DNA from 2 places in the Bacillus sp. GW821-FHT11D08 genome. Region 2 is predicted to be linked to the other one. Evidence: riboswitches for the same ligand, from Rfam matches in the RefSeq annotation. Region 2 holds a riboswitch; the other holds the start of a gene.

What was found. A riboswitch is a leader RNA that binds a small molecule or an ion and turns the genes downstream of it on or off. The one in region 2 is predicted to bind S-adenosylmethionine.
Region 1: linked by a shared signal. The riboswitch ahead of AC1RRX_RS15290 (5-methyltetrahydropteroyltriglutamate--homocysteine S-methyltransferase) and the one ahead of metN (methionine ABC transporter ATP-binding protein MetN) in region 2 are both predicted to bind S-adenosylmethionine.

The regions. Positions count from the first base shown of each region.
Region 1 is NZ_JBXARS010000007.1:219,641-226,288, reverse strand. It holds gene AC1RRX_RS15315 (DUF4352 domain-containing protein) at 1-478, shown strand, start outside; gene galE (UDP-glucose 4-epimerase GalE) at 525-1,541, opposite strand; gene pepT (peptidase T) at 1,752-2,984, shown strand; gene AC1RRX_RS15300 (hypothetical protein) at 3,561-3,728, shown strand; gene AC1RRX_RS15295 (LURP-one-related/scramblase family protein) at 3,831-4,307, shown strand; SAM riboswitch class I at 4,392-4,478, shown strand; gene AC1RRX_RS15290 (5-methyltetrahydropteroyltriglutamate--homocysteine S-methyltransferase) at 4,557-5,693, shown strand; gene AC1RRX_RS15285 (methyltransferase domain-containing protein) at 5,727-6,608, opposite strand.
Region 2 is NZ_JBXARS010000001.1:508,721-518,803, forward strand. It holds gene AC1RRX_RS02580 (acetyl-CoA C-acetyltransferase) at 1-451, shown strand, start outside; gene AC1RRX_RS02585 (acyl-CoA dehydrogenase FadE) at 471-2,255, shown strand; gene AC1RRX_RS02590 (arsenate reductase family protein) at 2,369-2,725, shown strand; gene gcvH (glycine cleavage system protein GcvH) at 2,785-3,168, shown strand; gene AC1RRX_RS02600 (YusG family protein) at 3,223-3,459, shown strand; gene AC1RRX_RS02605 (toprim domain-containing protein) at 3,529-3,894, shown strand; gene AC1RRX_RS02610 (thioredoxin family protein) at 3,897-4,217, shown strand; gene AC1RRX_RS02615 (SCP2 sterol-binding domain-containing protein) at 4,314-4,664, shown strand; SAM riboswitch class I at 4,773-4,879, shown strand; gene metN (methionine ABC transporter ATP-binding protein MetN) at 4,985-6,010, shown strand; gene AC1RRX_RS02625 (methionine ABC transporter permease) at 6,003-6,671, shown strand; gene metQ (methionine ABC transporter substrate-binding lipoprotein MetQ) at 6,685-7,500, shown strand; gene AC1RRX_RS02635 (carboxymuconolactone decarboxylase family protein) at 7,594-7,971, shown strand; gene AC1RRX_RS02640 (YuzK family famiily protein) at 8,164-8,316, shown strand; gene sufC (Fe-S cluster assembly ATPase SufC) at 8,493-9,278, shown strand; gene sufD (Fe-S cluster assembly protein SufD) at 9,296-10,083, shown strand, end outside.

The sequences.
Region 1 (6,648 bases), on a different contig from region 2:
CGGCGGCGGAGGCGGATCTTCATCATCTAAAACCGCGTCTTCAAAAGCTGCGGAATCCAAGGAAAAACTGTATAACATCGGTGACACTGTTAAGACTGAAAAAACAGAAGTTACTGTTACCAAAGTGGAAAAAAGAGATTCAGTAGGCTCTCAATTTGTCGAGAAAAAAGCATCTGACGGCGGCGTTATCGTAGCTGTTCAATACACAGTTAAAAATGTTTCAAACAAGCCGTTAAGCTCTTTCTCCATTCCAAGAGCGAAATTAGTAGATTCTAAAGGAACATCCTATGATTCAGATATTGATGCTTCTTCAAGCTATGCAACAGAAACAAAAGTAGACAACAGTAAAATTTTAAGTGACTTGAACCCGAACATTAAAGTTACGGACGTAAAAGCTTTTGAAGTTGATAAAAACGCATACTCTAAAGGCACTTGGAAATTAAAGTTCAGCAACGATGTTGAAGTGAAAATTAAATAATGACCGTAATAAAAGAGACCTTCACCATTTGAAGGTCTCTTTCTTTTTATACCTTTTGGTACCCGTTCACATTGGAGGACTGCCACTTCCAAGAGTCGGCGCACATGTCTTCAAGCCCGCGCTTTGCTTCCCAGCCTAATTCAGCCTTCGCTTTTGCCGGGTCTGCGAAGCATGCGGCGATGTCTCCCGGGCGCCGGTCGGCAAAACGGTACGGCACTTCTTTTCCTGATACTTTTTCAAACGCCTTGACCATCTCAAGAACGCTGTAGCCTTTTCCCGTGCCGAGATTATAGGCATCCGCGCCTGTTGTGTTCAGCACCTTCTCAAGCGCTCTGACGTGGCCCTCGGCAAGGTCAACGACATGGATGTAATCCCGCACGCCGGTGCCGTCCTTTGTCGGATAATCATTGCCGAACACCTGCAATTGCTCAAGCTTGCCGACAGCGACTTGTGCGACGTACGGCATTAAATTATTCGGGATGCCGTTCGGGTCTTCTCCGATCCGCCCGCTCGGGTGCGCGCCGAACGGATTAAAGTAGCGGAGCAGCGCAATGCTCCATTCAGAGTCCGCTTTATGCAGATCGCGTAAAATCTGTTCCAGCATCAGCTTTGTCTGCCCGTAAGGATTGGTCGCGCTTAATGGAAAATCCTCAGTGATCGGCGTTGTTTCCGGAACGCCGTAAACCGTCGCTGAAGAACTGAAGACGATTTTTTTCACACCGTGTGCCTGCATGGCTTCACATAAAATAAACGTTCCCGTCAGATTATTATGATAATAACGGAGCGGAACAGCCACAGACTCACCGACGGCTTTTAATCCCGCAAAATGAATGACGGCTTCAATCTCATTTTCAGCAAACACCCGGTGAACGGCATCACGGTCAAGGAGATCCGCCTCATAAAACACAAGCCCTTTTCCGGTAATGTCTTTCACACGCTCCAATGCTTCCGGTGAACTATTTGACAGATTATCCAGAACCACGATGTCATAGCCGCCGTTTAACAGCTCGACACATGTGTGGCTTCCGATATAACCCGCTCCGCCTGTCACTAAAATCGCCATGAAGAAAGCCTCCTCTATTGAATGAATTGACCATATTATATCGGTTTTTTCTTCCTCAATCATCCATTTCCAAAAAGTTTAATCGTTTAGTCATCGTTTCTTCATAATTTATTTTCATTCGTGTAAAACACAGAGCCCTCGATTCAAACGGGTTGTGAAATAGAAATCCCTCCCCCGCGCATGGTAAGATAAGACAAAGGAGATGACGGTATGAAAAATGAAATCATTGAACGCTTTACCTCTTATGTAAAAGTCGATACACAGTCTGACGAAAACAATGAAAACTGCCCTTCAACCCCCGGCCAGCTGACATTGGCCAACATGCTGGCAGATGAATTAAAGTCGATCGGCATGACAGAAATCACAGTCGATGACAATGGGTACGTCATGGCGACTCTGCCGGCGAATACGGATAAAGACGTGCCGACTGTCGGTTTTCTGGCTCACGTGGACACCGCGACCGATTTTACCGGAAAAAATGTGAATCCTCAGATTATTGAGAGCTACGACGGACATGATATCGTTTTAAATGACAAACTCAATGTCGTCCTGTCGCCTGAGCAATTCCCGGAGCTCTCCCGCTATAAAGGCCAGACGCTGATCACAACAGACGGCACGACGCTGCTCGGAGCCGACAACAAAGCGGGAATTGCCGAAATCATGACGGCAATGGCGTACTTGATCAAACATCCGGACATCAAACACGGAACGATCCGGGTCGCGTTCACGCCCGATGAAGAAATCGGCAGAGGCCCTCACAAATTCGATGTCGGCCGCTTCAACGCCGCATTCGCCTACACGATAGACGGAGGCCCACTCGGCGAACTGCAATATGAAAGCTTTAACGCAGCAGCCGCAAAGCTTACTTGTTACGGAAAAAGCGTCCACCCGGGAACGGCGAAAAACAAAATGGTCAACGCTTCAAAAATCGCGATGGAATTTCATCACGCGCTGCCGAAAGAAGAAGCGCCGGAATATACGGAAGGGTATGAAGGCTTCTATCATTTACTTTCCATGAACGGAGACGTTTCTGAAGCCGCCCTGTCGTACATCATCAGAGACTTTGACAGAGACCGCTTTGCAGAACGAAAAGAATATATGCAGAAAACCGCCGATGCGCTGGCGGCCAAATACGGCAAGGAAAGCATCAAGCTTGAACTGCGTGATCAATATTACAACATGAGAGAAAAAATCGAACCGGTCAAAGAGATAGTCGATGTCGCCTATCAAGCCATGAAAAACCTCGACATCGAACCGATTATCGAACCGATCCGGGGCGGAACCGACGGATCACAGCTCTCTTACATGGGGCTGCCGACACCGAACATTTTTACGGGCGGCCAAAACTTCCACGGAAAATATGAATACATTTCCGTCGATCATATGGAAAAGGCGGTAAACGTCATTGTTGAAATCGCCAGGCTCTTTGAAGAGCGCGCTTAAAACCAAAGCCCCCTGCTTTGGTTTTTTTCTTTCACATGAAACCTTTCCTTCTTTCTTTCCGTATATAAGGTATGAAATGGAAAGAAGGAGTGAAGACTATGGCAAGAGGGACTGTAGCGAAAGAATTGAAAAAAACCTTAAAAGACCCGCGTATTCTGGAGACGAAATCAAACCCTTTTAAAAAACTGCGGAAAATGTTCAAACGATTTTTTTAAGATAACATCTCGTTTTCTTTAAAAAAATAAAGAAAGCGCTGTCATCCTGCAGTCATCTGTTAGAAGCAGTTATTTTGCATATTATAAGATTTTTTAGGGTACTGAATAACACAAGGCAAACGAAAACACTGAAGTAGTTAATTTGATGCTTACAAAAAATAGTAAAAAAGTTATATAAACGATCATCATTCATCAGCCGATACAATCTATAGAACCACAACAAGAGCAAAACTTCTTCAACCCATAGTCATTTTTACGGAAAATGACGTTATTTTTTAAAAAAGTGACAATTGTTTGAATACTTTTCGTTTGTTTTTTCGTACAATAATAATACCAAAACTTTTTTTGGGAGGTATGTAAAATGATGCTACTTATTTTTGCTGCTTTGACAGGGTATCTTGTTTTCTCTTTCAGTAAGGACAACCGCCGGAAAACGCCAAAGACAAGCCCGCTGGTGACAGCTGCCGACACGAATAACATCATTGATTTAAATGCGATCCGTCAAAAACGCCGGATGCCGCTATCATAAAAACGACAGCTGCCGCAAAATCGGCAGCCTTTTTTTATGCACCCGGCCGATATGAAACCAACCGCCTCCTTTTTTCGTACAACATAAAAAAGGAGTTTTTTTATGTACCATTTTTACATCAAAGAGCGAATGTTGACGTTTAAGAATCGTTTTCAAGTGTTTCTTGAAAGCGGAAAAGAAGTCTACAATGTTGAAGGAAAGCTGTTTTCATTCGGTGATGAACTGAAGCTGACTGATTTGGACGGCCGCACGCTCGCCAGCGTCAATCAGAAACTGATGTCGTTCGTTCCCCGTTACGAGATTTCCGTCAGCGGCAAACCCGTCTGCCAAGTCATCAAGAAAGTCACGCTTTTCAAACCGAAATTTGAAATTTCCGGACTCGGCTGGGATCTTACCGGCGATGTGTGGGGCCGGAATTTTCAAGTGACAGACGGAAAATCAAACCGGATGACTGTCACCAAATCATGGATGAGCTGGGGCGATTCCTATCATTTGCAGATTGAAAAGGAAGAGGATATCGTTCTTTGTCTCGCGATCGCCATTGTGATAGATATGATTCTATTTGAGGGTGACAAATAAAAATATTTATCGAAATATATTGACAATATGAGAAAACATACTAAGATTAATAGTATTACAGTTTATTCTGAAAAATAGCATATTTCCTTATCAAGAGAGGTGGAGGGACTGGCCCTATGATACCCGGCAACCGCTGTTCAGCAGAATGGTGCTAAATCCTGAAGATAAGGTTGAGATTTGCGGACGCAAGCTCTTCCCTATCCGAGGGAAGAGTTTTTTTATATTTCATCAGGAAAGAAGGAATCGTTCATGTCACAGCAAAACACAGAACAACCATTGCATACGCTTCTAAGAAAAAACCCGCCGTTTCGCGCGGATCAAGTCGGAAGCCTGCTGCGGCCGGCGGCTGTGAAGCAAGCCCGCCTGCAAAGAGCGGCGGGTGAGATTTCGGCAGAACAGCTGCGCGAAATCGAAAACAAAGAAATCATCCGCAGTGTGAAAAAGCAGAAAGAAACCGGCCTCAATGTCGTGACTGACGGCGAATTCCGCCGTGCCTGGTGGCATTTTGATTTTCTCGAAAATTTAGACGGCGTCGAAGCGTTTACGCCTGAAAGCGGCATTCAGTTTCACAACGTACAGACGAAAGCGCGCGGCATTAAAGTAACGGGAGACATTGATTTTTCTCAGCATCCGATGCTCGAAGATTATAAATTCCTGCACAGCATTGCCGGCGATGCTGTTCCGAAAATGACCATCCCAAGTCCGAATATGCTGTTTTTCCGCGGAAAATTGGAAAAAGCGTCCTACCAGAATGATTACAAACAATTTCAGCACGATGTGTCAAAAGCGTATAAAAAAGCGATTCAAGCTTTCTATGACGCCGGGTGCCGCTACCTTCAGCTCGATGACACCGCATGGGCCGTTTTCTTATCAGAAGCGGGGCTTCGTCAGATTGAAGCTTTCGGCACGACGCCGGATGAGCTGCGCAAGCTGTTTGCCGCTTCCATTAATGACGCCATCAAGGACCGCCCTGACGATCTGAAGGTTACGATGCATATCTGCCGCGGCAACTTCCAATCCACATGGACGGCTGAAGGCGGCTATGATGCAGCGGCTGAAACGATTTTTGACGGGCTTGACCTTGACGGATTGTTCCTGGAATATGATGATTCCCGCTCCGGCGGCTTCAAACCGCTCCGTTATGTCAAACGCTCTGATCTTCAGCTTGTGCTTGGATTGATTACGTCGAAACATGGCGAACTTGAAGACAAGGACGCGATTAAACGCCGGATTGAAGAAGCTTCACAATATGTCAGCCTGGATCAGCTTTGCCTCAGCCCGCAATGCGGATTCGCCTCCACTGAGGAAGGAAACCTGATCACAGAAGAACAGCAATGGGCAAAACTGCGCCATGTCGTCAACATTGCCGGTGAAGTCTGGAAATAAAAAAAGACACGCGATCAGCGTGTCTTTTCCGTTTTACAGCGGATCGGTTCCGATTAAAATATCGATATCTATCGTGACAGCAGCCTCTTTCCGGCTGATAAACCGCCGGATGCTGTCATCAGTACATTTCCATGTTAAGGGCGTCATTTTCACAAGCCGCTCGAGGTCAGGCTGCGCTAAAGTCTTTGTGTAACACAGCCGTTTGCGCTCAAAGGTTTGAAAGCCCGCTTGGAATCGTCCGGCCGCAGAATCGGCGGTGTCATTCAGCCGAGGACTGTCTCCGAAGAAGAATTCCCTTACTTCCTTCAAATAATCACGCCGCGGCACCGCTTTAATGACTGTGCCGCCCTTTCGTAAAAGCCTGCTGCATTCCTTGTAATTCCAAGGTGATAAAACAGACATCACGACATCAAAACAGCTGTCGGCAAACGGCGCATCCGCCACATCAGCGACGGCAAAAACCATATGATTCCCGAAGGCCTTTGCGGCATGCATCACACCTTCTTTCGAGAGATCAATGCCGATTCCCGTCACGGAAAAAGCAGGCTGAAGCCATTTGCATACGGCGGCTAAATGAGACCCTTCTCCGCACCCCGCATCCAATATCGCCGCTGATGTTTGCGGAGATTGAATATGGGTGATGATGGCGGCAATCTCCTTTTGAACCGGCGCAAAAAATTCCCGGCTGTCAAAAAGCTCGCGTCTCGCTTCGAACAGCTGCCTGTCATAGCGGGTTTTGACCGATTTATTGAGGAAATTCACATATCCTTGTTTTGATATATCAAATGTATGCCCCTGTCCGCAAATCAAGCTTCGGTATTGTGAGACCGCCATGGCCGACCGGCATAGCGGACACCTGAACACGGACTGGCATGATTGCAGTAATTCCGCGCGTTTTCTTTTTATAGACGTCAAAAAAACACCTCATTCATTCGTTATTCCGATGAAATGAAAA
Region 2 (10,083 bases):
CGGGAACTCTTCACAAACAAGTGACGGCGCGGCGGCTGTCATGCTGATGGATCGCGAAAAAGCTTCGTCGCTCGGATTGGCCCCGCTTGTCAAATTCCGTTCCTTTGCCGTAGGCGGCGTTCCGCCTGAGGTAATGGGGATCGGTCCGATTGAAGCCATTCCGCGGGCGCTCAAGCTTGCCGGACTCGAATTACAGGATATTGGGCTTTTTGAATTGAATGAGGCCTTTGCTTCACAGGCCATTCAAGTCATCAGATCGCTTGGGATAGATGAAGAAAAGGTGAACGTCAACGGAGGCGCCATCGCGCTCGGACATCCGCTCGGATGCACGGGAACGAAGCTGACCCTGTCACTCATTCATGAAATGAAACGGAGAAACGAGCAATTCGGCGTGGTGACGATGTGCATCGGAGGCGGCATGGGCGCTGCCGGCGTATTTGAGCTCATTTAAAACAAGGGGGAAACGAAGCATGAAACAGGAAACGGTCAACGTCAAAAAAGGCGGCAGCTTTCTGATTGAAGAGACGGGATATGATCAAATATTCACTCCGGAGGACTTTACAGACGAACATAAAATGATCGGCAAAACGACAGAAGACTATGTCGTAAACGATGTGCTTCCTTATATCGATGAAATTGAAAACCATCAGTTTGAGCATTCGGTCAGACTGCTGAAAAAAGCCGGAGATCTCGGCCTCCTCGGAGCAGACGTGCCTGAAGAGTACGGCGGAATCGGCCTGGATAAAATCAGTTCAGCCTTCATTACGGAAAAGTTTTCACGTGCCGGCAGCTTTTCGCTATCTTACGGCGCTCACGTCGGTATCGGCTCATTGCCGATCGTGTTCTTCGGAACGGAAGAACAGAAAAAAACCTATTTGCCGGACTTGGCTTCAGGACAAAGAATCGCGGCATACGCCTTAACTGAGCCCGGTTCAGGTTCAGATGCCCTCGGCGCGAAAACCACGGCTGTTTTGAATGAAGCGGGCACACACTATATTCTTAACGGAGAAAAGCAATGGATTACAAACTCCGCCTTTGCAGATGTCTTTGTCGTCTACGCTAAAGTGGACGGAGATAAGTTTTCCGCATTTATCGTAGAAAAGAACTATCCGGGCGTGTCAACGGGACCGGAAGAGAAAAAAATGGGGATTAAGGGTTCATCGACAAGAACGCTGATTTTAGATCAGGCGGAAGTCCCGAAAGAAAACCTTCTCGGCGAAATCGGAAAAGGCCATGTCATCGCTTTTAATATCCTGAATATCGGGCGCTACAAGCTTGCCGTCGGCACAATCGGCGCTTCAAAACGGGTGATTGAGCTGTCTGCCGCTTATGCAAACCAGCGCCGGCAATTTAAAACGCCGATCTCAAGCTTCACGCTCACTCAGGAAAAGCTTGCGACGATGTCAGCCCGGCTTTACGCCATGGAGAGCTCTGTATACAGAACAGTGGGCTTATTCGAAGATAATATGAGCAGACTGACGGAAGCGGAGCAAAAAGACGGACGCGAAGTCGCGAAGTCAATCGCCGAGTACGCGATTGAATGCTCGCTCAACAAAATGTGCGGTTCTGAAACGCTTGATTATATTGCCGACGAAGGCGTTCAAATTCACGGCGGTTACGGATTTATGCAGGAATATGAAGTGGAGCGCGCCTATCGCGACTCAAGAATCAACAGAATTTTTGAAGGCACAAATGAAATCAACCGCCTGATCGTAACGAGCACGTTCCTGAAAAAAGCCGTAAAAGGTCAGCTGCCGCTCTTTGAAAAAGCAAAAGCGCTCCAAGAAGAACTCATGATGCTGATGCCTGAAGAGCCGGGCTCGGAGCCTCTTGGACAGGAAAAATACATTGTCAGACAGGCGAAAAAGATCGCCCTCTTGACAGCGGGTCTCGCGGCGCAGAAATACGGAAAAGAGATCGAAGGCGAGCAGGAAATCATGGTGAACATTGCCGATATCGTCAGCGCGCTGTACGCTTTGGAATCAGCCGTCCTCAGAACGGAAAAAGCGATTGCGGCGGACGGTGCCGAAAAAGCCGCGCAGAAGCTGTTATATACGGAAATCTTTGCCCAGGAAGCCCTTCAGAACATTGAAGCGCACGCTAAAGAATCACTGATCGCCATGGAGGAAGGAGATTCCCTCCGCATGATGCTTTCCGTGCTGCGCAAACTGACGCGCCTGACGCCGAAAAACCTCATTCAGAAAAAACGTGAAGCGGCAGCCGCCGTCTTCCGTGAAGAAAAATATACGGTCTGATCACATGCTGAAAGCGCTCCTTCATCAGGGGCGCTTTTTCATGAAGCAACGTTATAGGTTTTTACAAGTGATTGTGTTAAAATAACGACGATCATTTACAAGGGGTGAAGAAGATGTCGTTAAATTTTTACTGGTACCCTAAATGCGGAACGTGCCGTAATGCGAAAAAATGGCTGGAAGACCGCGGTAAGGAAATAAACGAAATACATATCGCGGAGGAAACTCCGTCGAAAGAAGAAATTAAAGACCTCTATGAAAAGAGCGGTCTTGAGCTCAAAAAGTTTTTCAACACGAGCGGAATGAAATACCGCGAGCTGAACTTAAAGGAAAAACTGTACCATATGTCAGAGGATGAACAGCTCGAACTCCTGGCATCAGACGGTATGCTCCTGAAACGCCCGATTACGACAGACGGCGAAAAAGTCACTGTCGGCTTTAAAGAAGACCAATTCGAAAAATATTGGATGTAATGCCAGGTTCAAAGAATTATGGTATCTTCTTATTATAAGAAAAAAATGGAGGGATTTAGATGAGCACACCGAAAGATATGCGTTATTCCAAAGAGCACGAATGGGTCAAAGTTGAGGACGGAAAAGCCCGCATCGGGATTACACATTTCGCGCAAGCCGAACTTGGCGACATCGTCTTTGTCGAGCTTCCGGAAGTCGGCGCCGAAATTAAAGCGGACGAGCCATTCGGCAGCGTGGAATCCGTCAAAACTGTTTCCGAACTGTACGCACCGATTAAAGGAACGGTGACGGAAGTGAACGAAGACCTTGATGACAGTCCTGAATTCGTAAACGAGTCTCCTTATGAAAAAGCGTGGATGATCGTCGTGGAACCGACTGATGCTGAAGAAATCGAAAACCTCATGACTTCCGAGCAATATGACGAAATGACACAAGAAGACTGATCGGATAGCAAAGGGGCCATTTGGACATTCTATATGTAACGGGAGGTGTCTAAAATGGCTTTTGATAAACAGAAGGTCGATGTGACGGAGAACGTTACGGGCCGCTTTCAAAACGGCCGGTTTTCCTTGTTTCATGAAAATGAAGCCATCGGCGAGATGACAGGCATGGACCAGTACGAGCTCAAACAGGGCTTTTCATTTGAAAATCAAAAATTTTATAAAACAGCCGATGTCATAAACGGCAGCGATCCGAAATATGTCGATTGCGATTATGAGAATGGCTGGTGTTAACAGTTGGCGGTGAATTTCACTGCCTTCTTTTTCAATCTGACGCTAAAACAATCGGCAGGTGACGCGCTTATGTACAACGGAGATGAAAAGGTCATTATCGTAGAAGGAAAATCTGATAAAATCAAAGTCAGGGAAGTGCTCATCGAACCCGTGGAAATCGTCTGTACAAACGGGACGATCGGCCAAACCGAACTGGAAGATTTGGCGGACCGCCTGTTTGACAGAGACGTCTATATTTTAACGGACGCAGATGACTCCGGAGAAAAATTAAGAAAACAGCTGAAACGGGAGCTTCCCGAAGCGCGCCATATTTATATAGACAGAACATACAGGCAAGTCGAGTCGTGCCCGGGCCATCATCTCGCATCTGTGCTGATCAGAGCCGGCTTTGATGCTGACACTGTATTTTTGAAAAAGAACGACCTGAGGTGGTAAACATGAAAGAACTCCAAGAAAATGAACTCGAATCGATTCAGGATGACGTTTATCTCCTGTATTTGTACACCCCGTTTTGCGGCACATGCCAGCTGGCGTCCAAAATGCTAACTGTCGTCGAAGAAATGCTGCCCGGCGCCGCCTTCTATAAAAACAACGTGAATTATTCCCCCGCATTCGCCAAAGCCTATCAGATTGAAAGCGTTCCGTGCTTTTTGCTGTTTAAAGGCGGAGAGCTTGTTGAGAAAGGATACGCCTTCCGCTCCGTTTCCTATTTATATGAGCTGATTAAACAAAAAACATCGCAAACGTTCCCGATGTGACAATATTTACAGGAAAATGTCGTGCGGTTTATAAAGGGTTCTGTCCGTTAAAAAGAGAAAGTGTATGTATGGCCATTAAAACGGGAGGTTATACGAGTGGAGAAAATAGAAGTTTCAGAGAATGACGGACAGCATCTGTTTTTGAAACCGCTATTAAACGCCTCAACGCTGCTGATTACATTCCAAGGAGAAACAGAAGCCTTAACGGTCTCAATTAACGGACAGGGAGAAATGAGAAAAACGTCGGTTTCAAAGGAAAAATCTAATTTGACCTTTTACGGAAACCAGACGGAAATCATTCATCTCCTGCATGGTGATGTCTCTTTGCAAAAGCTTATCCAAAGCGGAAAACTCAAAGTGAAAGGATCATTCAGAGCTCTGCTGAAGCTGGAGGCCATCCTCTGGCTGACAAACGGATTTTTTCAGGCGATCAGTAAACGGCCGTAACTCAATCTACTATGTGACAATAGCTTCCAATATTTATTTTATTGACTTTTTATCATTCGCCGTGCTATTCTACAGTAAGAATTTCCGGACGAAAATACGATATGTTTTCTCTTATCAAGAGAGGTGGAGGGAAGTGCCCTATGAAGCCCGGCAACCATCAACAATGTTGAAATGGTGCCAATTCACTCGAAGCGGTCTGCTTTGAAAGATGAGAGAAAGGCCTTTTTCAATAAGCCTTTCTGCTCATTTTTGCAGAAAGGCTTTTCTTTTGCGGAGAAACCCGGAAGATTTCTTAGAATAGTGTAAGGCGGGTGATTGCTTTGATCCATCTTCAAAATGTTTCAAAAATTTACAAAGCGAAGCATGGGGATGTCAATGCTGTCCAAGATGTCACTCTTGATATCAAAAAGGGCGAAATATTTGGAATTATAGGATATAGCGGAGCTGGTAAAAGTTCCTTAATCCGTCTCCTGAACGGCCTTGAAAAGCCGACGTCGGGAACCGTGGAAGTCGCGGGGACGGAATTAAATAAAGTAAGCAGCCGCGGGCTGAGAAAAGCGCGCCAGGAAATCAGCATGATCTTCCAGCATTTTAACCTTCTGTGGTCGCGCACCGTCCGGGAGAACATTATGTTTCCGCTGGAAATCGCCGGCGTGAAAAAAAGCGAACGGGTCCGCCGCGCTGATGAATTGATTAAACTGGTCGGATTAGAGGGGAAAGAAAAATCTTATCCGTCGCAGCTGAGCGGCGGTCAAAAGCAGCGTGTCGGCATCGCCCGGGCGCTCGCCAATAATCCGAAAGTCCTTCTGTGCGATGAAGCGACATCAGCGCTCGATCCGCAGACGACCGATTCAATTTTGGATCTTTTATCCGATATAAATGACAGACTCGGCCTGACGATCGTGCTCATTACCCATGAAATGCACGTCATCCGAAAAATCTGCAACAGAGTCGCAGTCATGGAAAACGGGAAAGTCGTTGAAGAAGGCGAAGTACTCCAAGTTTTCAGAAACCCGCGCGAACCGATGACCAAGCGTTTCGTTCAGCAGGTGACAGAACCAGAGGAGACGAAAGAAACCATCCAGCATTTTCTGCAGGAAACAGCGACAGGAAAAACGATTCAGCTTTCATTTGTCGGGCAGGCAGCCGAGCAGCCCCTCATTACGGAAATGATCCGAAACTTTGATGTGGACGTCAATATTCTGCAGGGGAAAATTTCACAGACGAAGGACGGAGCCTACGGTTCTTTATTCATTCATATTGACGGTCAGGAAAAAGAAGTAGAAAACGTGATCCGGTTCATCAAAGACAAACAGGTAGAAGCAGAGGTGATCACAAATGTTTGAAAAATGGTTCCCGAACGTTGATATAACCGAGCTGTGGACGGCCACATACGAGACCCTTTATATGACGGTCATCGCTTTAGTTTTTTCATTTATCATCGGAGCGGTTCTCGGTCTTCTGCTCTTTTTAACGGGCAAGGGAAGCTTATGGGAAAATAAAATCATTAACACCGTGATTGCGGCGGTCGTTAATATTTTCAGGTCTATTCCGTTTCTTATTTTAATTATTCTGCTTCTCGGCTTTACTAAGATTTTGGTCGGATCGATTTTAGGACCGAACGCCGCATTGCCGGCGCTGATTATCGGCTCCGCGCCGTTTTACGCCCGTCTTGCGGAAATTGCGCTCCGGGAAGTCGATAAAGGAGTCATCGAAGCTGCCAGATCAATGGGAGCAAAGACATCGACGATTATCTTCAAAGTGCTGATTCCTGAATCAATGCCTGCGTTAATTTCAGGCATCACCGTTACGGCCATCGCCCTGATCGGATCTACCGCCATTGCCGGCGCCATCGGTTCAGGCGGACTCGGAAACCTTGCATATGTAGAAGGCTACCAGTCCAATAATACGGATGTAACGTTTGTAGCGACAGTATTTATACTCATCATCGTCTTTATCATTCAGATTATCGGTGATGTAATTACAAATATAATAGACAAAAGATAAGGGAGGATTTACATTGAAAAAGATTGTATTAAGTGCGCTGCTGCTTGTGTTCGCGGGAGTTTTGGCCGCCTGCGGATCAAACGGCTCGAATAAAAAGGAAATCGTCGTCGCCGCGACAAAAACACCGCATGCTGAAATCTTAAAAGAAGCGGAACCGCTCTTGAAGGAAAAAGGCTACACATTAAAAGTAAAAGTGCTGAACGATTACAAAATGTACAACAAAGCGTTAGCTGATAATGAAGTGGATGCGAACTACTTCCAGCACGTTCCTTACCTTGAACAGGAAATGAAGGAAAATAAAGATTACAAACTCGTGAATGCCGGAGCCGTTCACCTTGAGCCATTCGGAATTTACACGAAAAAATACAAATCACTGAAAGACCTGCCTAAAGGCGCGACCATCATCATGACTAACAATGTCGCTGAACAAGGCCGTATGCTGGCGATGCTTGAAAAAGCCGGACTGATCACACTTGATCCGAAGGTGAAAACGATTGAAGCGACTACGAAAAACATTACGAAAAACCCGAAAAACCTGACATTCAAAAAAATCGCCCCTGAATTAACGGCGAAAGCATATAATGAAGAAGAAGGCGATGCAGTCTTCATTAACGTCAACTATGCGATTCAAAACAAACTGAATCCGTTAAAAGACGCGATTGAAGTGGAATCAACGAAAAACAACCCGTACGCAAACATCATCGCCGTACGCAAAGGTGACGAAAAATCAGAGAAAATCAAAGCGCTTATGGAAGTGCTTCACTCTAAGAAAATCAAAGACTTCATTGAGAAAAAATACGACGGAGCCGTGCTTCCCGTATCTGAATAAAGCGAAAACCCCGGATGAGTCATCCGGGGTTTTTTTCGGGTATTAATCGGAGAACTGTCCATAATAAAAGGGAAGGTTAACTTATTGGAGGGAATGGCAGTGGCTCAATACCAGGATAACGGCAAAAGCGTGCATGACGCGTTAAAACAATACAAAGAAGGTTTAGGCATATTTGAACAAAAAATGCCGATGATGGGGCGGAAGTTTAATGAATTTACTGAACAGTGTTTCTCAGCGGATTCATTAACTGAAAAAGAGAAACAATTAATCGCTCTGGGCATCAGCATCAGCGCTCAAGATGAATTTTGCATGATTTATCATACGAAGGGCTGCCTTGACCAAGGGGCCACAGAAGAAAACATCCTTGAGGTCATCAGCGTCGCGGCGGCATTCGGGGGCGGCGCGGCTCTCAGTCAGGGAGTGACCCTCGTGCAGCAGTGCATTCAGGAATTCGGACATACGACGCATTAGAATGAGCAATCGTGTGAATACCGTTTTTCAGATAAAGCGAGCGCCGGTTTCCGGCACATTCGAAAGGATTCAGGGGCACACTCTCTTTGGCCGGAGCAGGGGATCATTGTTACAATAGAAACAAATATATGAAGGGATTGATTCATTATCTGCACCAGCCACGAGAGACTGGACCTTGACTATACGCCTGAAATGGAAAAAGCGATGCAGAAGTCACACGGCATCGGCTACGAGGAATACGGACGGCGTCTTTCAAAAAGGATGGAAGTCGAACGGCAGAGGGAGCTTGAATATCAAAAAAGCAAGTTCCTCGCAGCGCAGCTTAATGAGAAAATCGGTCAGTAAAAAAGGGTGGATTTCCGCCCTTTTTCTGTTTCAAACAGCTTTAATTACGCCTTGATCTTTGATAAACTTTAGGAATGTTCCGGGTAATATAAAAAGTTGTATTTACTTTTCATTTGTTATAAAATTAGAATGAGAATAAATTGAGAATAATGATTATATATTTTGGAGGTATAGATATGGCTGCTTCAACATTAACGATCAAGGATCTTCACGTTGAAATCGAAGGAAAAGAGATCTTAAAAGGTGTAAACCTTGAAATAAAAGGCGGCGAATTCCACGCTGTCATGGGGCCGAACGGTACCGGTAAATCCACGCTCTCAGCAGCGATTATGGGACACCCGAAATACGAAGTTACAAAAGGCAGCATCACGCTTGACGGCAAGGATGTACTGGAAATGGAAGTGGACGAGCGCGCTCAGGCGGGTCTTTTCCTGGCGATGCAGTACCCAAGCGAAATCAGCGGTGTGACAAATGCCGATTTCCTTCGCTCTGCGATTAACGCACGCCGTGAAGAAGGCGATGAAATTTCTCTTATGAAATTCATCCGCAAAATGGACGAAAACATGGAGTTCCTTGAAATGGACCCTGAAATGGCGCAGCGTTACCTGAACGAAGGTTTCTCAGGCGGGGAGAAAAAACGCAACGAAATCCTTCAGCTTATGATGATCGAGCCGAAAATCGCCATTCTTGACGAGATCGATTCAGGTCTTGATATCGATGCGCTTAAAGTCGTTTCTAAAGGAATCAACAGAATGCGCAGCGAAAACTTCGGCTGCTTAATGATCACTCACTACCAGCGCCTTCTGAACTACATTACGCCTGATGTCGTTCACGTTATGATGCAGGGACGCGTAGTGAAATCCGGCGGCGCGGAGCTTGCACAGCGCCTTGAAGCGGAAGGTTATGACTGGATTAAACAAGAACTAGGCATTGAAGACGAAACTGTAGGCCAAGAAGCGTAAGCGTTAGGGGGATAATCATGACATTGGAAACGAAACTATCCGTAGATCAGGAATATGTCAAAGGCTTTTCCGAAAAGCATCAAGAACCTGCCTGGCTGAAAAACCTGCGCTTACAGGCTCTTGAAAAAGCTGAAGATCTGCCGCTGCCTAAGCCTGATAAAACAAAAATCACAAATTGGAACTTTACAAAGTTCAACAAGCATACAGTAGAAAATGCGCCGCTTGCTTCTTTAGAAGATTTAGCTGATGAAGCAAAAGCGCTGATCGATATCGAAAACGAAGACAAAACGTTATACGTGCAGCGTGACCAAACGCCCGCTTTCCTTTCTCTTTCCAAAGAACTGAAAGACAAAGGCGTCATCTTTACGGACATCTTAACGGCTGCCCGTGAGCACAGCGACCTCGTTGAGAAGTATTTCATGAAAGACGGCGTTAAGGTCGACGAACATAAACTGACTGCGCTTCATGCAGCATTAATGAACGGCGGGGCATTCCTTTATGTTCCTAAAAACGTTCAGGTGGAGACGCCTGTTCAGGCCGTTTACGTTCATGAAAGCAATGACACGGCATTGTTCAACCACGTGCTGATCGTCGCTGAAGACCACAGCTCCGTCACTTACGTTGAGAACTACATCAGCACGGTGAATCCGAAAGAATCTGTATTCAACATTATCAGTGAAGTGGTCACAGGTGATAATGCCAGCGTGACGTACGGCGCCGTTGACAACCTGTCAGCAGGCGTCACAACATACGTCAACCGCCGCGGAGCCGCGCGCGGACGCGACAGCAGAATCGAGTGGGCGCT